4 regions of the Agrobacterium sp. H141 genome follow, and region 1 is predicted to be linked to each of the others. Evidence: riboswitches for the same ligand, from Rfam matches in the RefSeq annotation. Region 1 holds a riboswitch; each other region holds the start of a gene.

What was found. Region 1 has a riboswitch for cobalamin ahead of ACWPM9_RS09250 (hypothetical protein). Riboswitches for the same ligand answer to the same signal wherever they lie in the genome.
Region 2: another riboswitch for cobalamin. It lies ahead of ACWPM9_RS15005 (ABC transporter ATP-binding protein); the one in region 1 lies ahead of ACWPM9_RS09250 (hypothetical protein).
Region 3: another riboswitch for cobalamin. It lies ahead of bluB (5,6-dimethylbenzimidazole synthase); the one in region 1 lies ahead of ACWPM9_RS09250 (hypothetical protein).
Region 4: another riboswitch for cobalamin. It lies ahead of ACWPM9_RS10445 (aromatic ring-hydroxylating oxygenase subunit alpha); the one in region 1 lies ahead of ACWPM9_RS09250 (hypothetical protein).

The regions. Positions count from the first base shown of each region.
Region 1 covers NZ_CM169893.1:2,012,833-2,020,042, forward strand. Annotated here, with positions in the region: gene ACWPM9_RS09240 (hypothetical protein) at 1-481, shown strand, start outside; gene ACWPM9_RS09245 (acyl-CoA carboxylase subunit beta) at 585-2,117, shown strand; cobalamin riboswitch at 2,197-2,552, shown strand; gene ACWPM9_RS09250 (hypothetical protein) at 2,702-2,980, shown strand; gene cobU (bifunctional adenosylcobinamide kinase/adenosylcobinamide-phosphate guanylyltransferase) at 3,006-3,509, shown strand; gene cobW (cobalamin biosynthesis protein CobW) at 3,513-4,595, shown strand; gene cobN (cobaltochelatase subunit CobN) at 4,609-7,210, shown strand, end outside.
Region 2 covers NZ_CM169893.1:3,201,257-3,208,466, forward strand. Annotated here, with positions in the region: gene ACWPM9_RS14975 (ABC transporter substrate-binding protein) at 1-576, shown strand, start outside; gene ACWPM9_RS14980 (FecCD family ABC transporter permease) at 576-1,655, shown strand; gene ACWPM9_RS14985 (ABC transporter ATP-binding protein) at 1,649-2,401, shown strand; gene ACWPM9_RS14990 (endonuclease) at 2,449-3,303, opposite strand; gene ACWPM9_RS14995 (DNA cytosine methyltransferase) at 3,293-4,660, opposite strand; gene ACWPM9_RS15000 (very short patch repair endonuclease) at 4,670-5,113, opposite strand; cobalamin riboswitch at 5,293-5,506, shown strand; gene ACWPM9_RS15005 (ABC transporter ATP-binding protein) at 5,619-6,434, shown strand; gene ACWPM9_RS15010 (ABC transporter substrate-binding protein) at 6,437-7,210, shown strand, end outside.
Region 3 covers NZ_CM169893.1:1,890,993-1,898,202, reverse strand. Annotated here, with positions in the region: gene ACWPM9_RS08675 (NADP-dependent malic enzyme) at 1-1,956, shown strand, start outside; gene ACWPM9_RS08670 (DUF2865 domain-containing protein) at 2,084-3,169, shown strand; gene bluB (5,6-dimethylbenzimidazole synthase) at 3,180-3,869, opposite strand; cobalamin riboswitch at 3,915-4,111, opposite strand; gene ACWPM9_RS08660 (TolB family protein) at 4,157-4,987, opposite strand; gene ACWPM9_RS08655 (hypothetical protein) at 5,013-5,351, opposite strand; gene ACWPM9_RS08650 (NAD+ synthase) at 5,348-7,030, opposite strand.
Region 4 covers NZ_CM169893.1:2,283,009-2,290,218, forward strand. Annotated here, with positions in the region: gene ACWPM9_RS10425 (ABC transporter ATP-binding protein) at 1-1,076, shown strand, start outside; gene ACWPM9_RS10430 (RidA family protein) at 1,123-1,518, shown strand; gene ACWPM9_RS10435 (outer membrane protein assembly factor BamB family protein) at 1,796-3,943, opposite strand; gene ACWPM9_RS10440 (hypothetical protein) at 3,940-4,428, opposite strand; cobalamin riboswitch at 4,617-4,822, shown strand; gene ACWPM9_RS10445 (aromatic ring-hydroxylating oxygenase subunit alpha) at 4,915-6,159, shown strand; gene ACWPM9_RS10450 (FAD-binding oxidoreductase) at 6,161-7,210, shown strand, end outside.

The DNA of each region.
Region 1 (7,210 bases):
GAAGATCGAAAGCTACCGCGCGGTCCGCTATCTCGGCGACAGGCGTGCGCTTGCACGCTTCAAGGTGACCGCTGCGGATGTCGTGACCGGCAATCCGGTTGCCGCCGGAAGCTTCCTTGTTCGCAGCAATACCGATAATCCGGACATCGCCATTCAGGCGCTCGCCGACGAGATCGCCGCGCGCATACGTTTTTCTTTCGCCCTGCAGACCCCGAGCCTTGTGCGTGTGGTCAAGCCGAAGCCTCGGACCTCGACCAGGCTGAAAACAGATTATGTGACCGAAGAAACCATCGCGCCTGACGCCACATTCGATGCCTTCGTGCAAAAGCCTGACGTCTCCGTCGAAGTCGTGAAGCCGACTGTGCGGTCGGGGACGAATCTGGAAGACGGGGCCAATGCCAGCATCAGCTTGTCGCCGGCTCCAAAGGTGGAGACAGCTGCACCGAAATGCGCGTCCAATGACCCTGCCTGCAAACCATAGGCTGTCTCTTTCGGGTCCTAATACCAATAGCGAAGGCTGTTGCGCTTCAATCCGCAGCGTTGTCATGGTAAGCCCGCACATTCGTTGAGGATGAGGGGCTGCCATGAAGGAAATTCTCCGGGAACTTGAAGAGCGTCGCGAAAAAGCGCGGCTTGGCGGCGGACAGACGCGCATCGATGCCCAGCACAAGCGCGGCAAGCTGACTGCGCGCGAACGCATCGACATCTTTCTGGATGAGGGCTCCTTCGAGGAATTCGACATGTTCGTCGAGCACCGTTGCTCGGATTTCGGCATGGAGAATACGCGCATTTCGGGGGATGGTGTCGTCACCGGATGGGGCACGGTCAACGGCAGAACGGTCTTTGTCTTTGCCAAGGACTTTACCGTGTTCGGCGGTTCGCTGTCGGAAGCGCATGCCGAGAAGATCTGCAAGATCCAGGATATGGCGCTTAGAAACCGTGCGCCGATCATCGGGATCTATGACGCCGGCGGTGCGCGCATCCAGGAGGGTGTGGCAGCGCTTGGCGGTTATGCAGAGGTGTTCCAGCGCAATGTGCTGGCCTCGGGCGTCATTCCGCAGATTTCGGTGATCATGGGGCCCTGCGCCGGCGGTGACGTCTATTCGCCGGCCATGACCGATTTCATTTTCATGGTGCGCGATACCTCCTACATGTTCGTGACAGGCCCCGATGTGGTGAAGACCGTGACCAACGAGACGGTGACTGCGGAAGAATTGGGTGGGGCCTCTATCCACACGACCAAATCATCGATCGCCGATGGCGCCTATGAAAACGACGTGGAAGCGCTGCTGCAGGTGCGCCGGTTGATCGAGCTTCTGCCGCAGTCGAATACGGCGCCAGTTCCCGAGATCGAGTGCTTTCAGCCCGTTGACCAGACCGATATGTCTCTCGACACGCTGGTGCCTGCCAATGCCAACAAACCCTACGACATCAAGGAACTGATTCTGAAGACCGCGGATGAAGGCGATTTCTTCGAGATCCAGGCAAGCTTCGCCAAGAATATCGTCTGTGGTTTCGGTCGCATCGAGGGGTCGACCGTCGGTTTTGTCGCCAACCAGCCAATGGTGCTGGCCGGCGTCCTTGATTCCGATGCCAGCCGCAAGGCTGCACGCTTCGTCCGCTTTTGCGATTGCTTCAACATTCCGATTGTCACCTTTGTCGATGTGCCGGGCTTTCTGCCGGGCACAGCGCAGGAATATGGCGGATTGATCAAGCATGGCGCCAAGCTGCTGTTTGCCTATGCCGAGGCGACCGTGCCGAAGCTGACTGTGATTACCCGCAAGGCCTTCGGTGGCGCTTACGATGTGATGGCGTCAAAGCATCTGCGTGGTGACATCAACTATGCCTGGCCAACGGCGCAGATCGCGGTAATGGGGGCCAAGGGTGCGGTCGAGATCATTTTCCGCAAGGATATCGCTGATCCAGACAAGATTGCCCAGCACACCAAGATGTATGAAGACCGCTTCCTGTCGCCGTTCGCGGCCGCCGAGCGTGGCTATATCGACGAGATCATCCGTCCGCAATCGACCCGCCGACGGCTTGCGCGCGGGTTGAAGATGCTGCGTAACAAGGACCTGTCCAATCCCTGGAAGAAACACGACAACATTCCTCTGTGAGCGAAGTCGTCCCCTGTCTTCTGAGGTCGCCGGTTTGATTGACTTCATTCGACGGAACGCATAATCATGCGGGAGAATTGGATGGTTTCCGCTTCATCCTGGGATGACGCGGAGAGCAAAAGGGAATGCGACGGATGGACCCAAACAGGGCGTCCCAATCGCAGCCGACCCCGCGACTGTAGAGCGGCGAGGCGTTCTCATCCGTTTGTGCTGAAGACTGTCGAGATCGACCGCATGGTGCGGCGGCAGGTGGTCTTCCTGCAGGCGGAAAAGCCACTGAAAATGTGGTGCGAATAACCGGGGTTGGACGCCTCCTTATCTACGAATCGTCCGCCTTTCGCATCACGGTAGTTTTCGGGAAGGTGAGGGAAAGCCGTGGGCAAATGCGCGTGACTGCGCAGCGCCCGAAGCCGCGAGCCAGGAGACCTGCCGTCCTTCAGGGCCTGACGCCCGAAACTGGGGTATCTCCCCGTTGCCAGCACGGAGGTTGTCGTGGCGACATTTGGTGAAGCGCCCTTGCGGTCGCGTCTACGCTGTTGTTGCTGCCGGGAGGTCGCGTGCATTGCATGCGACATGCAAACCCGATGAAGCCTTCTGCATTGTTCAAACGCTGGACGGTCCTCTTGCTGGTCGTGGCCGCGCTGTTCTTTGCCATTCTGCCGCGCTTTATCGGTCGCAACGCCGAAGACCTGAATTCTGCCGCCGACACGGAGGTGGAGCTACCCAATGTGGACAAGCTCCTGCCCGAGGAAGACAAGAGCAATCCCGATTTTGCCATTTCCGGCAAGGCGACCGCTAAGGATCGTACCGTGATCATCGGCAAGCCCGGCGGCCTGTTCGGCTTGTCCGACAAGGTGAATTGACGTGGCAGCGGATAAAACCAGAAACGTGACATTTGTTCTGGGTGGTGCGCGCTCCGGAAAGTCGCGTTTTGCCGAAAACATTGCCACAGATACGGGTCTGGACCGACATTACATCGCAACCGGACAGGCCTTCGATGACGAGATGCGGGCGCGCATCGCGGCCCATCGTTCGGATCGGGGCGAGGGGTGGATCACCCACGAGGCGCCACTCGAGCTGGTTGAGACGCTGACCTCGACCAGCGCGTCACAGAATGCCGTTCTGGTCGATTGTCTGACGCTCTGGGTGTCCAATCTGATGCTGGCGGACAAGGATGTGGAGGGGCAGAGCGCCGGGCTGGCTGACTGCCTTCGCCATCTCTCAGGTGAGATCGTGATCGTTGCCAATGAAGTTGGGCTTGGGATCGTGCCGGATAATCGCATGGCGCGGGAATTTCGCGACCATGCGGGGCGGCTCAACCAGATGATCGCCGCACAAGCGGACACAGTGTATTTCGTAGCGGCCGGTTTGCCGCTGAAAATGAAGGGTTAAATCATGCTGCAGGCCAAAATTCCGGCAACCGTCATCACCGGCTTTCTCGGATCGGGAAAAACCACGATTATCCGCAACATGCTGATGAATGCCGGCGGCAAGAAGATCGCCCTCATTATCAACGAATTCGGCGATCTGGGTGTCGATGGCGATGTGCTGAAGGGCTGCGGTGCCGATAATTGCACCGAAGACGACATCATCGAGCTCACCAATGGCTGCATATGCTGCACGGTCGCCGATGACTTCATTCCGACCATGGAAAAGCTCCTGGACCGGCCAGACCGCCCCGATCACATCGTGATCGAGACATCGGGGCTTGCCTTGCCGCAGCCGCTGGTCGCGGCGTTTAACTGGCCGGGTATCAAGACGCGGGTGACGGTGGATGGGGTGGTCACGGTCGTCGATAGTGCAGCGGTCGCTGCCGGGCGCTTTGCCGATGATCATGACAAGGTGGACGCGCTTCGTGCACTCGATGACAATCTTGACCACGAAAGCCCGATTGAGGAACTGTTCGAGGATCAGCTCACTTGCGCTGACCTGATCATACTCAACAAGGCCGATCTTCTGGAGGCCGAGGCGCTTGCCGACGTCAAGTCAAAGGTTGCCGGCCGCATTGCCCGCAAACCGTCATTGATCGAGGCCCGCCATGGCGAAGTTCCGGCACTGGTGCTTCTGGGGCTTGGTGCCGCTACAGAAGGCGACATCGACAATCGTAAGTCTCACCATGAGCTGGAGCATGCTGCGGCCCATGAGAGTGGCGACGACCATGATCATCTTCATCACCATGACCACGATGAATTCGAGAGCTTCGCGCTGACACTGCCATCGATTACCGATCCGGCAGCCTTTGCGGAGACGCTGAAGAACATCATTTCCGACCATGACATTCTGCGTCTCAAAGGGTTCGTCGACGTGCCGGGCAAGCCGATGCGGCTTGTCATTCAGGCCGTGGGCACCCGCATCGACACCTATTTCGACCGGCCCTGGGCAGCCGGCGAAAAGCGCGAAACCCGGATCGTGGTCATCGGCCTGCATGACTGGGATTTCGGCGCAGTTGTCGAAGCGGTGGAAGGGGCGGCGGCTTAGCCGTCGTTAGGCAATGCACCTTCTGCTCGCCCAGAAAGGCACGATTGCCGACAGTGACGAGGCCATCGATCTGGGACAGACGCCGGGCGATGTGTTGTTCCTGTCTGCCGCCGATACCGAGCTTGCCGCCATCGCGGCTGCCTACCGCATGGTGGCCCCTGCGTTTTCGCTGAGGGTCGCAAGCCTTTCGAGCCTCAAGCATCCGATGTCGGTCGACGCCTATATCGAGCGCACTGCGCGCCACGCAAAACTGATCGTCGTCAGGGCGTTGGGAGGTGCCGGTTACTTTCATTATGCGCTGGAGGCGCTCCATGCTGTCGCACGCCGCACAGGTGCTGCAATCGCGGTGCTTCCGGGCGATGACAAGCCGGATCAGGGACTGGACAGTTTCTCGACGGTAGACGCTGACGCACTCCAAACTCTGTGGGCCTATCTGATCGAGGGCGGGGCGGATAACAGCGAAAGCCTGATCCGCTTTTGCGCAGCGCTGATCGGCAAGGGCGACAAGCCGGAACCGGCCATCCCCTTGTTGAAAGCTGGTATCTGGTATCCGCGCAGGGGCGTGATCGGTGTTGAGGAATGGTGCACTTTGCAGCGCGCCATGTCTGCCGGTGGAGAGACAGATCTTGCCACCCATAATGTCGATCTGGCTCCATCACCCGTCGTTGCCATCTGCTTTTATCGCGCGCTTGTCCAATCGGGTGACACCGCGCCTGTTGCTGCCTTGGTGGAGGCGCTGGATGTTGAGGGTATCAGGGCGCTTCCGGTGTTCGTCTCCAGCCTCAAGGATGCCGTTTGCGCCGATACCATCCGCTCGGTCTTTGGCGCCGTGACACCCGATGTGGTGATCAATGCCACGGGGTTTGCCGTGTCTGCGCCGGGCGCCGAGCGCAAGGCAACCGTTTTGGACGAGCAGGGTGCCGTGGTCCTGCAGGCGGTCTTTTCCTCCTCGTCGCGCGAGGCGTGGGAGAACAGCAGCCAGGGACTGTCGGCGCGAGATCTGGCGATGAATGTGGCGCTGCCGGAGGTCGATGGCCGAGTGCTGTCCCGGGCTATCTCGTTCAAGTCTGCAGCCCGCTTCGATGCAGCCGTCGAAGCCAATATCGTCAGTCATCAGCCGGATACCAACCGCGCGGCCTTCGTGGCGCGCCTTGCTGCCAACTGGGCGCGGTTGAGGCGAACTTGCGCCAGGGACCGTCGTGTGGTGATCGTCATGGCCAATTATCCAAACCGCGATGGCCGGCTTGGCAATGGTGTGGGTCTCGATACGCCTGCTGGCACGATGGAAGTGCTGCGCGCGATGCAGGAACAGGACTATTCCGTCGACGATTTGCCCGCGGATGGCGATGCGCTGATGCAGCATCTGATGGCGGGGCCGACCAATGCCGCCAATGATGGTCGTGAGATCCGCGAGACGCTTTCGTTGAGTCGATACAAGACGTTCTTCGAGAGTCTTCCCATATCGATTCAAGACGCGGTCACTTTGCGCTGGGGGGCGCCTGAGCGCGATCCGTTCTTCCTCGACGGTCGCTTTGCGCTGCCGTTGACGCGCTTCGGCGAGGTGTTGGTGGGTATACAGCCGGCACGCGGTTACAATATCGATCCCAAGGAAACCTATCATTCCCCGGATCTTGTTCCGCCGCACGGTTATCTGGCGTTTTACGCCTATCTGCGGGAGGCCTATGGCGCGCATGCGATCGTGCATATGGGCAAGCATGGCAATCTCGAATGGCTGCCGGGCAAGGCACTGGCGCTGTCGCAAGCGTGTTATCCTGAAGCCGTGTTCGGCCCCTTGCCGCATCTCTATCCCTTCATCGTCAACGATCCCGGCGAAGGAACCCAGGCCAAGCGCCGCACAAGTGCCGTCATCATCGATCACCTGACGCCGCCGCTCACACGCGCAGAAAGCTATGGTCCGCTGAAGGACCTGGAGGCACTGGTTGATGAATATTACGAGGCATCCGGCGGCGATCCGCGCCGGCTGAAGTTGTTGAAAAAGCAGATCCTCGACCTGATCGCCGATATCGGTCTCGATCAGGATGCCGGTATCGCCAAGGGTGAGGCGGAGGATACGGCACTTGAAAAGCTGGATGCCTATCTGTGCGACTTGAAGGAGATGCAGATCCGCGACGGGTTGCACATCTTCGGTCTGGCGCCGGAGGGGCGGCTGCTGACGGATTTGGTGGTGGCGCTTGCCCGTGTGCCGCGCGGCCAGGGCGAGGGCGGCGATGCGAGCCTGCAGCGGGCCATTGCGGGGGATCTCAAGCTGCAGAAAAAACCCTCCCCACCCCCTCCCCACAAGGGGGAGGAGCTGCCCCTGCATTCGGCGTCTGCCTTGGCGGTCGAGCCGGTGCCGCTTGTCGTCGCCCCCCTTGTGGGGGAGATGGCCGGCAGGCCACAGGGGGACTTGGTTTCGACTTTCGACCCCCTCGACTGCGTCATGTCCGATCCGTGGACCGGAGCGAAACCGGCGATTCTCTCAGACATTACTGACGCTCCCTGGCGCACCCATGGCGACACCGTCGAGCGCATCGAATTGCTCGCCGCCAAGCTCGTCTCCGGTGATTTGATCTGCCCCGAAAGCTGGCCGCTAACCCAAGCCGTGCTTGCCGAGA
Region 2 (7,210 bases), 1.2 Mb from region 1:
GTGGCCGATGTTCTGGCCGCGCATCCCGGTATGCGCGAGCCCAGGGTCTATATCGAGCGCGCCCCCGGCATTGTCGGCGACGAGGTGTGCTGCCAGACCTTCGGCCCGGTCAATTTCGGCAAGATGATCGCGCTCGGCGGCGGTCACAATATCGGCTCGGATTTCTTCGACAAGTTCTCCGGCGAACTGAATGCCGAACAGCTGATTGTCTCCAACCCGGATATCGTGGTGGTGACCGGTGCCAACTGGAGCCGGCAATCGGATGTCAACAAGTTCGTCAGCATTGGCCCCGGCGCCGATCTCAATACCGCACGCGCGCAGCTGCAGGCGCTGATGGAGCGGCGTCCCTTCAATGCCCTTCCCGCAGTCAAGGCCGGCAAGGCCCATGCGATCTGGCATCAGTTTTATGGCACGCCCTATGACTTCGTCGCCGTACAGCAATTCGCCAAGTGGTTCCATCCGGATCTGTTTGCCGATCTCGACCCGGAAGAGACCTTCCGCGAGTTGCACGACACATTCCTGCCGGTGCCCTACAAGACCGGTTACTTCGTCTCGCTGACCACGGAGAGCAACTGATGGCAGCGCTCACCGAACACGACAGCGCCACCGCCACACCGCTGGAAACGGGCAACCGTTACCGGGCGCTGGCGGGCCGCAAGATCGCCATTCTGGCGATCCTGTTTGTCTGCCTGCTTGTGTCCGTTGCCGCCGACATGGCGCTTGGACCGGCGCGCTATTCGCTGGCCCAGGTGCTTTCGGCCGTGTTTTCACCCTCCACAGCCGATGTGCAGCTGCGGGTGGTGATCTGGGATATCCGCATGCCGATTGCCATGATGGCGGTGACCGTCGGTGCCTGTCTGTCGCTGGCCGGCGCGCAGATGCAGACCATTCTCGCCAATCCGCTGGCAAGCCCGTTTACGCTGGGCATTTCGGCGGCCGCCAGCTTTGGCGCGGCGCTCGGCCTCGTCACCGGCGTTGCGATCTATCCCAGTGCGACCCAGTACATGATCCCGATCAATGCCTTCCTGATGGCCATGGGGGCATCGCTGTTCATCTACGGTGTGTCGACGCTGCGCGGGGTGACGGTGGAGACCATCGTGCTGCTCGGCATTGCCCTGGTCTTCACCTTCCACGCGCTTTTGTCGCTGCTGGAATATCTGGCGTCCGAACAGGCGCTGGCCGCCGTGGTGTTCTGGACCATGGGCTCGCTGACCAAAGCCACCTGGGGCAAGGTTGCGGTCACCGGTGCAATCCTCGTTGTCGTTCTGCCGCTCTTTGCCCGCAATGCCTGGGCGCTGACGGCGCTTCGCCTGGGTGACGACAAGGCCGCCTCCTTCGGCGTCAATGTCAAGCGGCTTCGGCTGGAGACCATGCTTTTGGTCAGCCTCCTGGCGGCCATCCCGGTCTCCTTTGTCGGCACGATCGGCTTTATCGGCCTGGTCGGCCCGCATATCGCGCGCATGGTGGTGGGCGAGGATCAACGCTTCTTCATGGCGGGCTCTGCCATCTGCGGCGCATTGATGCTGTCGGCCACCTCGGTGGTGTCGAAAATGCTGATCCCCGGCGCAATCCTGCCGATCGGCGTGATCACGGCTCTGGTCGGCGTCCCCTTCTTCTTCTCGCTCATCTTCACCAACAGGCGGCGCGCATGGTAGCCCTCTCCCTCGACAAGATCGGTGCCCGCTATGGCCGCACCACGATCTTCTCCGACATCACCACCGGTGCCATCCATGGCGGCGCACTGACCGCCATCATCGGCCCCAATGCGGCTGGCAAGTCGACATTGTTCAAGCGCATTGCAGGCCTGTTGTCGGGCGATGGCGTTGTCCATGTGTCGGGCACGGAGGCGACCTCCAACGCCATCTGTTACATGCCCCAGGATACCGGCGCGAATGCGGTTCTGACCGTTTACGAAAGCGTGCTTCTGGCCGCCAAGCAGGGCGGCAGCTGGCGCGTTGGCGACGATGAACTGGCCGAAATCGACGGCATTCTGGCCTCGCTCGGCATTGCCGATCTGGCCTTCCGCGATCTGGGTGCCCTGTCGGGCGGCCAGCGCCAGCTGGTGGCGATTGCCCAGGCGCTGGTGCGCAAGCCGAAGATCCTCCTGATGGATGAGCCGACCTCGGCGCTCGATCTCTTCCGCCAGATCGAGGTGCTGGAATATATGCACCGTCTTGCCCGCAAAAGCGGCATGGCCGTGCTGATCGCGCTTCACGATCTCAACCACGCCATGCGCTACTGCGACCACACCATGATCGTCTCCAACGGCCATCTGGTGGCCGACGGCCCGACAGCCGAGGTCATCACGCCGGCGATGCTGGCCGAGGTCTACAAGGTCCACGCCCGGATAGAAGCCTGCACGCAAGGGCGACCGCTGGTAATTGTGGATGGGACCGTTTGAGGGCTAGCCAGCTGAGTCCCAGAGGTGAAATATTGGGCGTAGGCTAATTATCCCCGCCTATAGACATCGAGGTCGCGTGCACCGATATCCTGGGCGGGAACCAGCTTGTAGTGCCGCTCATTGACAAGCGATACTTCGTCGCCGTCAAAAGTAAGCTCGAACATACCGATTACATTGTCCCCCATAAATTGGGCAGACACTGCCCGTGGAATGCATCGCTCATACCGCACCTGCGTCTGGCAAAAGGTCACATCCTGGATTGTTTGGATAACACCGAGTTTGTCGGACCCTCCCTTTGCTTGAACAGGAATTATATACTGAGATCCATTGCTATCCAGCCCAACGTAAAGCTCATCGATTTCAATTTGTCCGTAATTTTGTATTTTTGTTCTCAAGTGATTTTGTAGACTGTAAGATGTTATCCCGAGAAAGATATCAATCAACCGATTGTATCTAACTTTCGCTAAAAGTGCCTGCTCGTCCGTGAGAGCATATTGCCCAATAATTTCAGGTGTCGCATCTGGAATCTTCCTGACAAGAAGCCCCGGTGTAGGCTCTATGTGACGTAGCCGACTGAGTCGAAATCTGTATTTTGCGTCACCAGCCCCAAGTATTAGCCAATACGATCCCAGGGGCTCGGTCTCTAGGATACGAGGAGGGAGCAGCTTGCGATAGCGATAGCTATAAATCACGTCACCAAGGTTCTTTGGTCGCGCAACACCGAGACGGTCCGCAGTTTCAGCAATTTCCTCCCGATCAAACTCGAATTCCAGCATACCGGCTCGATAATTGCGAAAGAAAATTTCTTGTATGATTTCTCGGTAAACGCTTTCGTTTTTCTTCGAGTTTTTAGCGTCTACGCCATCGTTATGTTCACCTGCAGATCGCTTATCATTTGGCATTTGTGACCCTCAGATGGGCGTGCGCAGCTTCAATTTCCGATTGCTTCCGTTTCTTTGCACCGCTTTTCATATTTCGCTTCGAGTTAGGCTTCTCGACGCCAAAGTACTTAGCTGCACTTGAAAGTTCCATATAGAGGAGTTGCTCATCGCCTAACGTCAACACCTTAGAAGGGCGGACCGGCACAACTCCAAGAGCGGAAACGACGCTCGAAGCGACATGCCTGGCAAGGGGCGGCGGAACAGAATTTCCGATTTGCCTTGCGCCATGCCACTTCGTTGCGTGAAGTCGAAACCAATCCGGAAATCCGTGAAGACGTGCCATTTCACGTACCGTTACGCACCGGGCGAACTTGTAGTGAATGGGGCGCGGACTTGTAAACGCGCCCCGCGCACCATCTGTGCCGGCCCTCAGGGTATTCGATATTCCAACCGGCGAAAGTTTGAAGAATCGACTAATGGGCTCCACAGTGCCCGGTTCGGTCTCCGAAAATCGACGTTTGGAGATATCCGTATGGACGGTTCGTGCGCTCGACGTCAGAAGCGACGGATTCCATTTACGTACATAAGAATAATGCCAGGAATCATTTGTTAGGCACCGCATTTCGGCTGCGTAGTCAGATGGCTCCTTGAATGAATAGCTTGGAACTGCATCTGTTAGCGTTAGCACATCAAAATTCTCAGCATCAGGCACATCGCCGATCGCCTGTTCACATGAAGGCCCTAATCGTAATCCCGGTATGTATCGCTTGCCGCTTGCAGGATTGGAAACAGCTAAAGGATAATCGGGCACCTTGTGACCGATCCTAGAACCGAACAAGATTAGCCTCTCCCGATGCTGAGGAACGCCGTAGTTGGCCGCGTCGAGAACGCGCCAAGGAAGCCGAACTTGATAGCCTTTGGCGGCGAATGCCTCCACTAACTCATCAAGAAATGCGCGTTGTTTACCGACGGTGAGACCTTTTACATTCTCGAATACGAACGTTTTTGCGTTCAGTTCGGAAACCAAACGGACAAAGTCCATCACGAGGCTATTTCTAGGGTCGTCGAGTACTCTTTGACCCATCAATGAAAACCCTTGGCAAGGGGGGCCTCCAAAAACACAGTCAACATCCCGGTCTCCCAAGCCTGCCAAATCTCTAATTCTTTTTCCTGAAAGCGACGACACAGATTGCGGGATTACCACTGTATCCGGAAAATTGAACTTGTGAACGGCACAGTGAATTGGGTCCACTTCAACCGCGGCCGCGACATCGAAGCCAGCCTGCTCAAAACCAAGGCTCATCCCTCCTGCGCCGGCAAATAAATCTATAGCAACGGGGCGCGAGTTCCCCGCCGTGGCTGAATTTCGATTCGTCATAAAAAGACCCTACCGAGGCAAATCCGGATTGTGGAACGAATTTTCGGTTGTTTCGATAAATGCCCTCAGTCGATGCACGACTGCAACGGCATCAGCCAATTCGCACTGCCAGACTGTGCACACGTCCCATCCCATGTGTTTTAATCTTTCGATATTTCGTGCATCTCGTGCGCGGTTAGCTTCAAGCTTCGGCCCCCAATATTCAAGCCGTGATTTTGGCGCACGACCTTTTGCACAGCCGTGACCATGCCAAAAGCATCCATGCACAAAAAGCACTTTCTTTCTTCCCGGAAACACAATGTCGGGAGTTCCTGGAAGATCTTTGCGGTGAAGTCTATAGCGATAACCTGCCGCGAATAAAGCTCTGCGCAATGACAGCTCGGGACCCGTGTCCTTCGTTTTCACGGATCTCATGATGTGGCGCCGTTGCTCAGGCGTTCTGCTGTCTACCATGCGAATAAAGCTAGTCCTTCCCGCGCAGCATTTCTAGGTTGATCAACTCGCTTATAAGGACCTAATTCAGACTGCTCCGCTCCGCATACCGTTGACAACAGAACTCTTAATATGACCGCCAATGTTTGCGTTGCCGCTCGACCGCAAATTCCCCATTGACGTCCCGACGTAATATAATTACACCCATCCCCGTTGAAGGTTCTCCGAAGGCATGCGCTGGAGGGGATTAAAAGGGAACACGGTGAGACGTACCCAAAAGGGCGCAAATCCGTGACTGTCCCCGCAACTGTGAGCGGTGAGTTCACCCGGGAATGCCACTGGCCGAAAGGCCGGGAAGGTCCGGGGGCGCTGTGACCCGCAAGTCAGGAGACCTGCCCTCGACATGTCTGAAGAAACCTGGCCGGGGTGAGCCAAGGGGAAAGATTGATGGCGTTCGACGTTCACATTGCTGTTGACAGCCGCATAGGCTCTTCCCGCTCCCCCGCTTCTTGCGTGGAGGCTTGCGATGGAACTGCCGTCGTCTTTGATCGGCTCTAGTCCGGCCCGGCTTGCCGTCGAAGGCTTGAGCTGGGGACCGCATCGCGGGCCTTCCCTTGTTTGCGAGATCGATTTTGCCGTCGAGGCCGGCCGGATGCTGGCCATTGTCGGGCCCAATGGCGCCGGCAAGTCCAGCCTGCTGCGCTGCCTTTACCGCTATCACCGCCCCTCTTGCGGCCGTATCCTGCTGGATGGCGCCGATGTGTGGGACATGCAGCCGCGCGAGGTCGCACGACGGATTGCGACGGTTTTGCAGGAACCTGCCACCGATTTCGGGCTGACGGTCGCCGAAATCGTCGAACTTGGGCTGTCGCCCCATCTATCAGGCATGAGCCGGAACGCGGTCTATGCCGCAATCGGGGACGCGCTGTCCCTGATGAAGATCGACCATGTGGCATCGCGCAATTTCGCCTCGCTGTCCGGTGGCGAAAAGCAACGGGCGATGATTGCGCGTGCGCTTGCGCAAAAGCCCGACCTGCTGATTCTCGACGAGCCCACCAACCACCTGGATATCCGCCATCAGCTCGAAGTCCTGGCGCTGTTGTCGCATCTGCCAACCACGGTGATCGTGTCGCTGCACGATCTGTCGCTGGCCTCTGCCCATGCCGATCATGTGCTGGTGCTGGCCAGGGGCCGCCAGGTCGATTTCGGTGCCGCCGGCCATGTGCTCACGCCCGATGCGATCCGCGACACCTTTGCCGTGGAAACCGTGATCGACAGTCACCCGGTCACCGGGCGGCCGCGTTTTTCATTCCATCTTCAGCCATCCATTTCAGGGAAATAATCATGCGTCTCGCCCCATTGCTTCTGTCCGCACTCGCCCTTTCGGCCACAACGGCTGCCGCATCCGGTTTTCCGGTCACGGTCAAAAGTTGCGACCGCGAGGTGACCTTCGATGCGGCACCGAAACGGGCCGTCTCCCACGACGTCAACCTCACGGAAATGATGCTGGCGCTCGGTCTGACCGGCAATATGGCCGGCTATACCGGTGTGACCGGCTGGAAGACGCTGGACGAGACGCTGACCGCCGACATCGCAGCCCTGCCGGAACTGACGCCCACTTATCCGACCAAGGAAGTGTTGCTGGGTGCCGACGCCGATTTCCTGTTTGCCGGCTGGAACTACGGCATGAAGGTGGGCGGCGAGGTCACGCCCGACACGCTGACGCCCTTCGGCATCAAGGTCTATGAGCTGACCGAAAGCTGCATCCACATCATGAAGAAGTCGAAGTCGTCGATGGACGACATGTATGGCGACATTCTCAATCTTGGCCGCATCTTCGGCGTGGCGGAACGCGCCGAGACACTGGTCGCCGGCTACAAGCAGCAGCTCGCCGAGGCGATGGCGGATCTGCCGGAGCGCAAGGGGCCGCTCAAGGTCTTCGTCTACGATTCCGGCGAGGAAAAGCCCTTTACCGCCGGGCGCTATGCCATGCCGACCGCGCTGATCGAGGCTGCCGGCGGCACCAATATCATGGACGATGTGGAAACCAGCTGGACCACGGTTGGCTGGGAAGGCGTGATCGAGCGCAATCCGGATGTGGTGGTGGTTGTCGATTAC
Region 3 (7,210 bases), 120 kb from region 1:
TTCGATATCGAGATCGACGCCGTCCAGGTCGACGAAATGGTCAACACCGTGGCCGCGCTCGAGCCCACTTTCGGCGGCATCAACCTTGAGGACATCAAGGCACCTGAATGTTTCGAGGTCGAGCAGCAATTGCGCGCCAAGATGAATATCCCGGTCTTCCACGACGACCAGCACGGCACCGCAATCATCGTCGCTGCCGGCGTTTTGAATGCGCTGGAACTGGCCGGCAAGAATATCGAGGACGCCAAGATCGTCGCCTCTGGGGCCGGCGCCGCGGCGCTTGCCTGCCTCAACCTGCTGGTGCTCCTGGGCGTCAGGCGCGAAAACATCTGGGTCCATGATATCGAAGGCCTTGTCTATGTTGGCCGCGAAGTGCTGATGGATCCATGGAAGTCTGTCTATGCGCAGGAAAGCGACAAGCGCCAGCTCTCCGAGACCATCGACGGCGCCGACGTCTTTCTTGGCCTGTCTGCAGCCGGTGTCTTGAAGCCCGAACTGCTGGCCCGCATGGCAGACAAACCGCTGATCATGGCGCTTGCCAACCCGAACCCGGAAATCATGCCGGATCTGGCGCGCGAGGCACGACCCGATGCCATGATCTGCACAGGGCGCTCCGACTTCCCCAATCAGGTCAACAACGTTCTGTGCTTCCCCTATATTTTCAGGGGTGCACTCGATTGCGGCGCGACCACGATCAACGAAGAGATGAAGATGGCCGCCGTACGTGCCATCGCAGCCCTTGCCCGCGAGGAAGTCTCCGAAGTTGCCGCCCGCGCCTATACCGGCGAGACACCGGTGTTTGGTCCCAACTACCTGATCCCCTCGCCCTTTGACCCGCGCCTGATCCTGCGCATTTCGCCAGCTGTCGCCAAGGCCGCAGCCGATTCCGGCGTGGCACTGCGGCCGATCGAAGATTACGACAGCTATCTCGATCAGCTGAACCGCTTTGTCTTCCGCTCCGGCTTCATCATGAAGCCGATCTTTGCCAGCGCCAAGGTTGCCACCCGCAAGCGCGTGATCTTTGCCGAAGGTGAAGACGAACGCGTGCTGCGCGCCGCACAGGTTCTGCTGGAAGAAAACACAGCTCAACCGATCCTGATCGGGCGTCCGCAGATCATCGAAACGCGCCTCAAGCGTTTCGGTCTGCGCATCCGCCCGGATGTCGATTTCCCGGTCGTCAACCCGGAAGGCGATCCGCGTTTCCGCGAATATGTCGACGATTATTTCGCACTGGTCGGCCGTCAGGGTGTCACGCCTGAGGCAGCCCGCACAATCGTGCGTACCAATTCGACGGTCATTGGCGCATTGTCGGTCAAGCGTGGCGAAGCAGATGCGATGATCTGCGGCGTAGAAGGTCGCTACGATCGCCATCTGCGCGATGTGCGTCAGATCATCGGCAAGAAGCCCGGCATTATCGATTTCTCCGGCCTCAGCCTGCTGATCTCCTCACGCGGCGCGACCTTCTTCACGGACACCTATGTCACATACAATCCGAGTGCGGAGGAAGTGGCGGAGATGACGGTGATGGCCGCCAACGAAATCCGTCGCTTCGGCATCACGCCGCGCGCCGCGCTTCTCTCGCATTCCAACTTCGGCTCGCGCGATTCCGAAAGTGCCCGCAAGATGCGCGCAGCCCTGGGCATTATCCGCAACGTCGCACCCGAACTGGAAGCAGACGGTGAAATGCATGGCGACTCGGCGATCTCCGAGCTTCTGCGCAGCCGCGTCATGCCAAACAGTTCACTGACCGACGAGGCCAATCTGCTGGTTTTCCCGAACCTGGATGCCGCCAATATCGCGCTCGGCCTGATGAAGACGATGATGGAAGGCCTGCATGTCGGCCCAATCCTGCTGGGTGCTGCAATGCCGGCCCACATCCTGTCGCCATCAGTCACATCGCGCGGCGTGGTCAATATGGCAGCACTTGCCGTGGTCGAAGCCTCTCAGCCGGACTGAGGACCGTCCTTCACGCTCTGACCAACCGTCGTTAACGTAAAATACGCTGGGCGGTTGGCGAGAACACGGCAAAGTCTTATGATGTCTGCAACAATGCATGACGCATAGGGCCAAACGGGAAAGCCACGTGATTGTAGGTCGTGACACCCTGCTGTTGATGATTGCCACATTGGTGGCGCTGCCTGCTGCCGCCAACGCGACAGTGGTCTGTGACAGGCTGCGGGATCGACTGGTATCGGCACCCCAGACAGTAAGCGCCGACAATGCCGAGATCCGAAGCTATTCCAGCGCAATTGCCCGGCAGAAATTCGAAATCCGCAAGACAAAGCAGGATATTCGCCGCCTGCGTTGCGACAACTCCAGCATTGTCACCTTCGGCCCAAACGGCAATTCCTCTTGCGATACGTTGACGTCCTCACTGGAACGCATGCAGCAGAACCGACAGATTCTGGAGGAAAAGCGCGACAGCCTGAAGGAGGGACGCGCCATTCCCAACTCCCTGCGTGCCCGCCTGCTGAAGGCCTTGGATGAGAACGGCTGCAACGCGCTCCCCGGACATGAGATAGAACAGCCTTTGGCGGACGAGCAGGCCTCGTCGCCGGCAGGAACGTTGCGGATACCGGACGACGCCATGCGCAACTCTTACGCAATCGACGGGTGGCGTGCCAGCCTGCAGGGTCAGGGCGGAACACTTAGAACCATGTGCGTGCGCACCTGCGACGGTGCCTTTTTTCCGATATCGTCCAACGCGACACCGGCCATGTTCGGACGCGATGCCGGACTTTGCGATAATATGTGCCCCGGCACCCAGACTGAGCTCTACTATCACTCCCTGCTGAGCCAGGAGAGCGCGGATATGGTCTCAGCGTCCACCGGGCGGCCCTATCGCGACCTTCCGAGCGCCTTTGCCTATCTCCACCGCAAGACCGGTGACGACAAGGCCTGCGGCTGCAACCTGACAGCCTTCCATCAAAAGGCGCTGAGCTACGCCAACCGTCAGCAGAGCACCGCTGCGGCTTATTCCGCCATTACCCCGATCAAGACCATGCCTGACAAAATCGCACCTGAGAAAATCACCATCGATCCGATGGAGCGCCCCTATGATCCGAGCACCAGCACCGTAAGGCAGGTCGGCCCGGCTTTCCTTCCCAAGGAAACAAGCAGCATCGACCTGAAGCACCCGGCACTGTCAGGCGCGCAACCCGTACAATAGGCGAATTCGCTCAGCCGTCTCCATCGGGCCATCGCTCTTCGAACACCAGATCCTCAAGCGGCAAGCGCTGCCGCCAGCCCTTGAGCGCCAGTTCCGGCTGATCATAGAGCTTGTCGACATAGCCAAGGCAGAACCAGCCGATGATCTCGACATGCTCCGGAATGCCGAAGATCGCGCGCAAATCCGCATCGCGAAAGATACTGACCCACCCGACGCCCACTCCTTCCGCACGCGCTGCAAGCCACAGGTTCTGCACGGCGCAAACGGTGGAATAGCTGTCCATGCGTGGATTATGCGTGCGACCGAGCACAACCGGACCGCCGCGCGTTGGATCGCAAGTAATGCAGATTCCCACCGGCGCCTTGCGGATGCCTTCGAGCTTCAACTGCATATAGCTGTCACGCTGGCTTCCAGAGAACATCTCTGCCGCTTCATCATTGGCACGGCTGAAGGCATGCCAGACCGCCTCCCGCATCCGAGCATCGCGCACGACCAGGAAATTCCACGGCTGCATGAACCCGACGGACGGTGCGGCATGGGCCGCCTCCAGCAGTCGAGTGATCAATGCATCGGGCAATGGATCGGATAGAAACTGATCCCGCACATCACGGCGGGTATGGATGGCGCGGTAGACGGCGTTGCGTTCTTCAACGCAAAAAGCCCCTGCCCGCACGAAATGATCGTGTGGTTCGTCGTGCATCGTCAAATCCCCAACAATGCTGCGACCGCCTGCTGTCCGCACAGGCAAAGCCTATCGTGTCCGGCCGGTCTTCTGGCTCGGCATCATCTGCTCCGATCGCCTTCCCGGTCGCAAGACCAGTGGCCTGAGTTTCCAGGAAACTCCCGATCGTGCATCAGCCTCACAGCGTTGGGCACGCGCCGGATTTCCACCGGCTTCCCGATTCTCCCGCTCGCGCGGGCACCAGACAACGTTGGTTTAGCGCGAAGCACGGCAAACGCAAAGCGCCGGCAACGACACCGGCCTATCTATTCGGGGAAATAGCGGACAAAGGCGAATGCTGTTCCGTCGGGAGACCAGTTGGGCACGTTGATGCTGCCCTGCCCGCCAAAGAACTCGAACAGCGTCTCGACATTGCCGCCATCTGCATCCATCAATCGAAGCCGTACAGTCTTGTCGCGAGGATGGCCGGAGACATCCGGATCGTAGGATAGAAAGAGAACCTTCTCGCCATTGGGCGAAGGATGCGGGAACCAATCGCCGTGTCCGTCCGATGTCAGCTGTTCCAGTCCGGATCCATCGCATCGCATACGCCAGATCTGCATCGGACCGGTACGGCTGGAATTGAAATAGATCCAGCCGCCATCCGGCGAATAGTCCGGGCCGTCATTATGGCCTTCACCGAAAGTCAGTCGCCGTTCGCTGCCACCACGGACCGAAATCGTATAGATGTCGAAGGCACCATCGCGCGCACCGCAATAGGCGAGTTCCCGTCCGTCCGGTGACCAGCCATGCCAATAGGATGGCATATTGGCAGTGATCTGACGCGGCTCCTCATCTCCATCACCAAGAATATAGATGCAGGACTTGCCAAACAGCGTCTCATCCGAAAAGGCAATGGATGCGCCGTCGGGTGACAGTCCATGGTCGTTATTGAGCCGGACCGCGAGACCGGTATCGATCAACTCGGGCTCGGCGTCATCATCGCCGAGCGGCAGCGCGTAGAGCAGCCCATTTCCATTGACGATCAGGAATTCGCCGTCGCGGGACCAGTTCGGCGCTTCGACAAGATCGTCTGTCTGCCAGACCACCTCGCACTCGCGCGTCTCCATGTCGTAGATCTCAACCGAACTGCGCATAATCCCTCCCCAATAACAAATTCGCCTACAAACTGGTTGGCTGTTCCAGCGCACGCCGCAGCTTGACGACAATCGCCACGCCCGTCTGCAACGCGTTGCGGCGACCCCACTCGCCCGCAAAGCCCCATACGAGACTGGCGACCAATGTCAGGAAACCGATGCCGAGCACCTTGAAGTCGCCGTCCCATAAGCCATAGGCACCGATGGCGATTGCCGGCGCATAATAGGCAAAGGCCGACACCACACCGAAGAGCGAGCTGCGCCCCTCTTCGCTCGCCGAGACGGAAAAGATATAGTCTCGTTCAGCCTGCGAGAATTCAGGCATCGCGGTCCGAACGCCCGGACCCTCGGTACGATCGCTCATGCACGATCCCGGAACCGGTTCGTAATCGGATAGCGCCGATCACGGCCGAAATTCTTCTTGGTGATCTTCACGCCCGGCGCCGACTGACGACGCTTGTATTCCGCCAGATAAAGCAGGTGCTCGATGCGGTGGACCGTCGCGACCTCGTGCCCCCGCGCAATGATGTCTTCAACCGACATCTCCTTTTCCACCAGGCATTCCAGAATGTCATCCAGAACCGGATAAGGTGGCAGGGAATCCTGGTCCGTCTGATCGGGACGCAGTTCCGCAGAAGGTGCCTTGGTCAGGATATTGGCTGGGATAACCTCCCCAGACGGCCCAAGCGCTCCCGGCGGCACATGCGCGTTGCGCCAGGCAGAAATGGCATAGACCTGCATCTTGTAGAGGTCCTTGATGGGATTGAAGCCACCATTCATGTCGCCGTAAAGCGTCGCATAACCGACCGACATTTCCGACTTGTTGCCGGTGGTCACGACCATCGAACCGAACTTGTTGGAGATCGCCATCAGGATCGTGCCACGCGTGCGGCTTTGCAGGTTTTCCTCCGTCACGCCACTTTCCGTGCCCTCGAACATTTCGCCAAGTGCGGTCAGGAAGCCTTCTACAGGTTCCGCAATCGGCACGATGTCGTAATGGCAGCCAAGAGCCTTGGCGCAATCGGCCGCATCTTTAAGCGAATCCTCGGAGGTATAATGATAGGGCAGCATGACCGTGCGCACGCGCTCCTCACCCAGTGCATCGACCGCAATGGCCGCGCAAATGGCCGAGTCGATGCCACCGGACAGTCCCAGCACGACGCTGCGGAAACCATTCTTGTTCACATAGTCACGGAAACCCAGCATGCAGGCACGGTAATCCGCTTCTTCCGCTTCTGGAATCTGTGACATCGGGCCTTTGTCACAGCACCAGCCGTCCTCCTCGCGACGCCATGTCGAGACATAGAAGGTCTCCTCGAACTGGCTCATCTGGAATGCCAGCGTCTTGTCTGAGTTGAAGGCAAAGCTTGCGCCATCGAAGACCAGTTCGTCCTGGCCGCAAAGCTGATTGACGAACAGAAGCGGCAGTCCGCTCTCGATTACCTGTCGCAACACCACCTGATGACGCACATCGAGCTTGCCGCGATAATAAGGCGAGCCATTCGGCACGATCAGGATCTCGGCGCCGGCTTCCGCCAGCGTCTCGCAGATACCCAGATCGTTCCAGATTTCCTCACAGATCGGGATACCGAGCCGAACACCGCGGAAATTGAAGGGACCTGAAATCGAGCCTTCCTCGAAAACCCGCTTCTCGTCGAATTCGCCGTAATTGGGCAGATCGACCTTGTCGCGCAATGCCAGGATCTTGCCGCCATCGATCAGCGCCACGGAATTGTGCCGGCCTGTCTCACCCTGACGGGGAAAACCGATGATCACGCCCGGGCCGCCATCGGCTGTATCGGCAGCCAGTTCATCGACGGCTGACTGACAGGCCGCCAGGAATGAAGGCTTCAGCACCAGATCCTCTGGCGGATAGCCCGAGATGAAAAGCTCGGGCAATACCACGAGGTCAGCGCCATTGGCCTTGGCCTCAACCCGCGCAGCCCGCGCCTTGGCAAGGTTTCCGGCGACATCGCCAACGGTCGGATTGCCCTGCGCGATTGCGATACGAAGTGTGTCGGTAACAGTCTTTTGCTCAGCCATGCCAATCCTCTAGCGCGTGTCCTGTCGCTTCGCAACGACGAAGGACTGCCCGGACCGCAAAGCCTGTAACGCAGCGCAAAATAATTTACTCCAACGGGCGTCCCATAGCCTCCGTTCATCTAGCGTTCATGACAGTTATATGACACTTGTATGACACCGCTCATATTTTTCATTCCGACT
Region 4 (7,210 bases), 270 kb from region 1:
GCAGGACAGAAGATATCTTCAAATCGCCCAAGGCCGTCTACACCAGATCGCTTCTCGCTTCGATCCCGCGACTAGGCACGATGGGGGGAGCCATGGCTCCCAAGCGCTTCCCGGAAGTCGATGCGTCGACCGGCGATCCGATCGAAGGCCGGGAGATGATACCCGTCTCCCCGTCTATCGAACCCATCCTCAAGGTCGACAATCTTTCCGTGCGCTTCGATCTGCCCAATGGCCGTGTGCATGCTGTCGAGGATGTCTCCTTCGACCTGCGTCCGGGCGAGACACTGTCCCTGGTGGGCGAATCCGGTTGCGGAAAATCCACCACCGGTCGTGCAATCATTCGCTTGATCAGCCCCTCGTCCGGCAAGATCGTCATCGAAGGCCAGGACGTGACGAAAGCCGGCACGCGCGACTTGCGTGCCATGCGGCGCACCTCGCAGATGATATTCCAAGATCCATTCGCCTCTCTCAATCCGCGCATCACCATCGGATCCGCCATTGCAGAGCCGATACTGGCCCATGGCTTGATGGGCAGACGCGAGGCGAAGGAACGCGTGGCAGAATTGCTCGAACAGGTCGGCCTGTCGGCCAGGATGGCCGACCGTCATCCGCATGAGTTTTCCGGCGGCCAGCGGCAGCGCATATCCATCGCGCGTGCCTTGGCGCTCGACGCAAAATTCATCGTTGCCGACGAGGCTGTTTCAGCGCTCGACGTGACCGTGAAGGCGCAAGTGGCCAATCTTCTGCTGGACCTGCAGGAAAAGCGCGGACTTGCCTATCTCTTCATCTCCCACGACATGGCTGTTGTGGAACGAATGAGCCATCGCGTCGCGGTCATGTTCCTGGGTGAAATCGTCGAAATCGGGCCGCGTGCGGCGATCTTCGACAACCCGCAACATCCGTATACGCGCCGCCTGATTTCCGCCGTGCCGATCCCCGATCCGTCGCGTCGTGGCCAGACGCTGCCGCCCATGGCCGAAGAGATCAAGAGCCCCGTTCGGCCCTTCGACTATGTTGTGCCAAAACGCACCTACCGGGAAGTATCGCCTGGTCATTTCGTGCAGAACATGCCCTGATCGGCGCCCCCGCGATTTACAATCTTCCAAGCAGAAAGTTTACATCATGAGCACAAAGACACTCATTCGCTACGAAGCGGCCGAGAACCAGGCCGGCGGTCAGCGCCGCCCTTTTGCCAAGGCCGTCCGCGCCGGTGATTACGTCTATGTTTCTGGCCAGGTCCCGACCGTCGACGGTGAAGTGATCGTCGGCAATATCGTGGCCCAGACAGAACAAGTGGTGGCAAACATCAAGGCGGTTCTGGCACTGGCCGACTGCACACTGGAAGACGTCGTCAAGGTCAATGTGTGGCTCGACGACGCACGCGATTTCTCAAGCTTCAACGCCGTCTTCCAGAAGCACTTCATAGACCACCCACCCGCACGTTCCGCCGTACAATCGCCCATGATGGTGGATGTCAAAGTCGAGATGGACGTGATCGCCTACAAGCCGCTGAGCTAAGCCTGACGGCGCTCCATCTGCCGGCTCAGCCGCACCCATATCGATCAGTTCCCCGACCCGCAAAACGGATCTCTGCGGGTCGAGGACGGACATCCAAAGACCCCGGTCTTCTTGTGCGCCGATCATCGGGCATTCGCTTGGCTGCATCCCCTCTGCCAAATGCGAATGCCACCGGCTTCCCATGCATGCGGCCCTTCGCCATGGCATGCGCCTTGTCGCCCATGGAAAAGGGCGCCAAATGCGCCCTTCCCCCTCTCAGCATCTTTGAGCCTGTCACTTACTTCGGCAGGGCGTAGACCGCCACCTGATCGCCGAGGGTCGGCGACAGGATGGAGTTGCCGCCGGAGATGAAGGCGACATATTGGCGGCCTTGATATTCATAGACTGCCGGGTTGGCGACGATCGGGGCCTGCAGCTGGGCCGACCACAGCTCCTTGCCGGTCTTGATGTCGAAGGCACGGGCCTTGGCATCCATGGTGGAGCCGATGAAGACCAGGCCACCAGCTGTCACCGCCGGACCGCCAATCGTGGGCGAACCCATGCTTTCCGGCATGAAGAAGCCATATTTCTGCGATTCGCCCAGCGGACGGCGCCACTTCACATCGCCTGTATGCATGTCGATGGCGACGAGCTCACCGAATGGTGGCTCCCAGCACGGCATGCCCAGCCAGTTCAGCGCGTTCTGCAACTCCATGCCGTAGGGCGCGCCTTCCTGGGCGTAGAAACCGTTCTCATTGCCGGACCCGCCCTTGTTCTCATCATATTCCTTGCGGGCATAAAGCTTGATGTACTGCACGATATGCGAGGTATTGACCACGGCGATCTGGTTTTCCGGATCATAGGCAACCCCGCCCCACTGAACGCCACCGGCGGAATCCGGATAGGTCAGGACACCTTTGCCCTTGGCTGTGGGCGGCGTGTACATGCCTTCATACCAGAGATCATCGAACAGCTTGGAGCAGGCACCGCCACTCACCAGATCGGCAATGCCCCAGACCTTCGGCTTCTTCGACTGGTCGAGCAAGGGGGCCGGCTTGGTCGGGAATGGCTGTGTCGGCGCGTAATATTCGCCGTCCACCGATCCGTCGCCGCCCGGCACCGCACGCTCCTCGATCGGCCAGACATCCTCGCCGGTCTCGCGATTGACGACGAACAGGAAGCCCATCTTGGTCGCCTGCATCAGGGCCGGGATGGTCTTTCCGTCGACCGTGATATCCATCAGTGTCGGAGCGGAATTGATGTCGTAATCCCAGATGTCGTGATGGACCCACTGGCGCGACCAGACAACCTTGCCTGTTTCCAGATCGAGCGCTGTCGTCGAGGTTGCATAGGGGATCTCCTCGGTACGATTGCCGCCCCAGTAGTTTGGCGAGGGCGAGGACACGGGCAGATAGACCAGGCCCAGATCCTCATCGACCGACATATGCGTCCAGACATTGGCGGTACCGGTCTTCTGCCGCACCTCTTCCGGCAGCGTCTCAAACGACCATTGCAGTTTGCCGGTCTGCGGATCGACGGAGAAGACCGCACCCGGAGGTGCTTCGGCAAAGGCCCAGTCCTTGCCGGCCCAGCCGATGATCACGTGATTGCCGGCCACGGTTGGCGGCTGCAGCAGCGAGAACGGGAAGCGGTCATTGATGGTGTTCCACTGATTGGCATCGAGAACGCCGTTATTGCCGAATTTCTCGCAGGCCTTGCCGCTATCGGCATCGACCGCAAAGAGCTGGGCATCCATGGTGCCGATATAGACGATCTTCTGGCACGGCTCGCCGGCGACCGGATTTTTCGATTCCCAATAGGAAACGCCGCGATTCTTGAGCGCCGGCTGCGTCAGGGCCTCCAGCGTGGAATCGGTATCGAAGTGCCATTTCTCTTTCCCGGTTGCGGGATCGAGCGCCAGAATGCGGTAAAAGGGCGTACCGATATACAGCGTGTCATTGGCAAAGACGGGCGTTGCCGACCACACCGTCGCCGGCGTGCCGCCGCTGCCGTCAGACACGTCGCCGGTATGCATGTCCCACACCTTTTTCAGGTCCTTGACATTATCGGTCGTAATCTCGGTCAGCGGAGAATATTTCTGCGCATTCAGCTGACCGTGAAAACTGTCCCATGTCGCCGTTTTCGGCATCATCGGAATATTCGTGCGCTGACGCGGCGTGGTGTTGAATGTCGGATCGGCGACGCCCGGATAGCGGTCCGGCTTGGGCGTTGCGTCCGTAAGCGCGGGGGACGTAGACGGCGCTGCCGTATCGGCGCTGTCGGATGTCGAAGGCGCGCTTGGCGCAGTGCTGTCCTGTTCAACCGTGGTGCCGGCTGACGGAGCGGCCGGCGCTTCGGGCTGGGCGGTATCCTGAGCATAGGCGGCGGTGCCCAATGCGGCCAGGATGAGGCCGCTTGCAAAAACGATATTCATCCGCTTCATCATGCTGCTCCTTGAAATGTCGTTGCGGCAGGCGAAGGCTGGGCGATCTCCCAGATCGCACCGATCAGGGCCACAACCATGGCGCCAATCAGCAACCATTCATGCAGAAAATAACCGGCAGCTGCCGTGCAGACGATGTCGAGTACTATTAATGCGCGTACGATGTTTCTCAGCGCGCCATGGCCGAAAATCGGGAAAAACAACGCCGCCAGCAACATGATGGCCGTGGAAAACACCACCAGACCCGCTCCGATCGAGCCGTTGACGCCCGTGAGCGGGACAACAAAATTATAAAGTGCGACGGCAAGGCCGAGGGCAGCGCCGACAGCAAGCACCCAAATTCCCAATGGGTAATAATAATTTGGATTGTTCATGACTTTCCTCTTCGAGTTGGGACGGCCCAAAACGCAAAACTGTGCCCAACCACCCGCCGCGTGATTGAACGAAACCACTTTGTTTTGACCGTTTTCAGGGTCTGCACTACTCACCCCTTGTTGGGGTGAACGCACAACTTGGCGATAGGATCCATCGCGCCTTGCACATTAGCGAAATAGTTCGAAGCGCCGCCGTGTCGTGAGCAGACGGCGGCCAAGGGGCGGACACAGTTTTCAGCGACTATTCAAATTGCGCATTCTCGATGTCGCTTTCCATCGCATCGCACCCCCGCATAGCCGCTAGTATGATCTCAATCCAAGGTGCCGGGCCGCAGGGAAGCGGAGCGGAGAATTGGGAAGCCGGTCTAAATCCGGCGCTGCCCCCGCAACGGTGGCGGAGCGAAAAATCCGACGGGAGGCCACTGGGCAGACAAGCCTGGGAAGGAGTCGGATGGTCCATGACGGACAGCTCCGGAGCCCGGAAACCAGCCTTGTAGACATGTCAGTTTCGGCCGCGGCGGGCGGTCCGGGCACATGCGGCAAACCCAAGAGGCCGCATTGCTTTTCTGCGTCCGCCAATGAACATCAATGAGGGCGCAAATGGATTTGCAGACGACAGTTTTGCGGCAACTTAAGAACCGCCGCGAAGGCTTCTCCCTGGAGCAGCCCTTTTATATCGATGAGGACATTTTCAAGCTGGACATGGAGACCATCTGGTACCGTGACTGGCTGTTTATCGGCCATGACTGCGAGGTTCCGCGCGCCGGCAATTATTTCACCGTGCAGATCGGCGACTATCCCGTGGTCATCGTGCGCGGCAAGGATGGCGTCATTCGCGCTTTCCACAACACGTGTCGCCATCGCGGGCATCGCGTTTGCACGTCCGAGCGCGGCGCGGCAGCCAAGATGGTTTGCCCCTACCACAACTGGACCTACGACCTCGACGGCTCGCTGGTCTTTGCCCGGCAGATGGGTGAAACCTTCGACAAGGCAGAGTTTGGCCTGAAGCCCGTCGCCTGCGAGAGTGTAGCCGGCTATATCTTCGTCTGTCTTGCGCAGGAACCTGCCGATTTTGCGCCGATGCGCGCCAGTATCGAACCCTATATGGCACCGCACCGTCTGGCCGAAGCCAAGGTTGCTGCCCGCTCGACCATTATCGAAAAAGGCAACTGGAAGCTCGTCTGGGAAAACAATCGCGAGTGCTATCACTGCGCCGGCAACCATCCCGAACTTTGCCGAACCTATCCGGAAGCGCCGACTGCGACCGGCGTGCAAGGCGCCGGCGACGATCCGGTCATTGCCGAGCATTGGGCCCGTTGCGAAGCCGGTGGGCTGCCGAGCGAGTTCCTGATGGATCCGACAGGCCAGTTCCGCGTTGCCCGCATGCCGCTGATCCCCGGTGCGGAGAGCTACACCATGGACGGCAAGCCGGCGGTGAAGAAGCCGCTGTCAGGCGACGTCAACATCTCCAATATCGGCACCATGCTGCTGTTCCACTATCCAACCACGTGGAACCACATTCTCGGCGACCATGCGATTTCCTTCCGCGTGCTGCCGCTGTCGGCAGAAGAGACGGCGGTCACGACGACATGGCTCGTTCACAAGGACGCGGTGGAAGGCGTCGACTATGACGTCGAAAAGCTGACCCATGTGTGGAACATGACCAACGACCAGGACCGCTCCATCGTTGAAGAAAACGCCTTCGGCATCCGCTCGCCGGCCTATGAGCCCGGCCCCTACTCCGTCGAACATGAAGGCGGCGTGATGCAGTTTGTCGAATGGTACGCCAATTTCATGGTCAACCGCCTGCAGGGCGACAAGGCTCCACTCTCGGTCGTGGCATAAAATGGCAAAAGACAAAACATACAGGCATGTCGATGAAATGCGGCCCTGGAGCGACAAGGAGCATATGCTCGAATGTGTCGCCTGGACGCCGGAAACACCGGATGTGATGACCTTCACCTTCAAGTCTGACCATCCGGGCCACTGGTTCCGATACCAGCCGGGTCAGTTCCTCACGCTGGAACTGCCGGTCGGGCCGGAACCGGTCATGCGCACCTATACGATCTCGTCCACGCCGTCGCGTCCCTACACCATTCAGGTGACGGCCAAGGCGCAGAAGGATTCCATCGGCACACGCTGGATGATGGAACATCTGCAACCGGGCATGAAACTCAAGGCCTATGGGCCGGTTGGCGACTTTTCCTATGTCCGTCATCCCGGCGACAAATATCTGTTCATCTCGGCCGGCTCCGGCATTACACCGATGATGTCGATGACCCGCGATCTCTCGGACCGCGAACCCGACAGCGACATCGCCTTCGTCCACTGCGCCCGCTCGCCCAACGATATCATCTTCCGCTGGGAGCTGGAGTACAAGGCGCGCTACATGCCGCATTTCACGCTCGGCTTTATCGTCGAGCAGCTGGAGCGCACGCAGCTGTGGTCGGGCCTGAAGGGTTGGGTGGACCGGGCCAAGATCTCGCTTCTGGTGCCCGACTTCCTCGACCGCAAGGTCTTCTGTTGCGGTCCTGCGCCCTTCATGGCGACGGTCAAGGACGCACTTCAAAGTGCGGGCTTCGACATGGACCACTATCATGAAGAAGCCTTCCTCCCGGCCGCTGCCCCTGCCCCGATCGTGGTGCCCGATTATGCGGACGGCGAAAAGCCGACCAAGGTCACATTCGCAATGTCGGGCAAGGACGGTCTGTGCGAGCCGGGCCACACCCTGCTTCAGGCCGCGCGTGCCTCTGGTGTGCGAATTGCCGCTGCCTGCGAATCCGGGCTTTGCGGCACCTGCAAGGTGATGAAGCTCAAGGGCGAAGTCGACATGCAGCATAATGGCGGCATTCTCGAAGAAGAGATCGAGGAAGGCTATATCCTCGCCTGCTGCTCA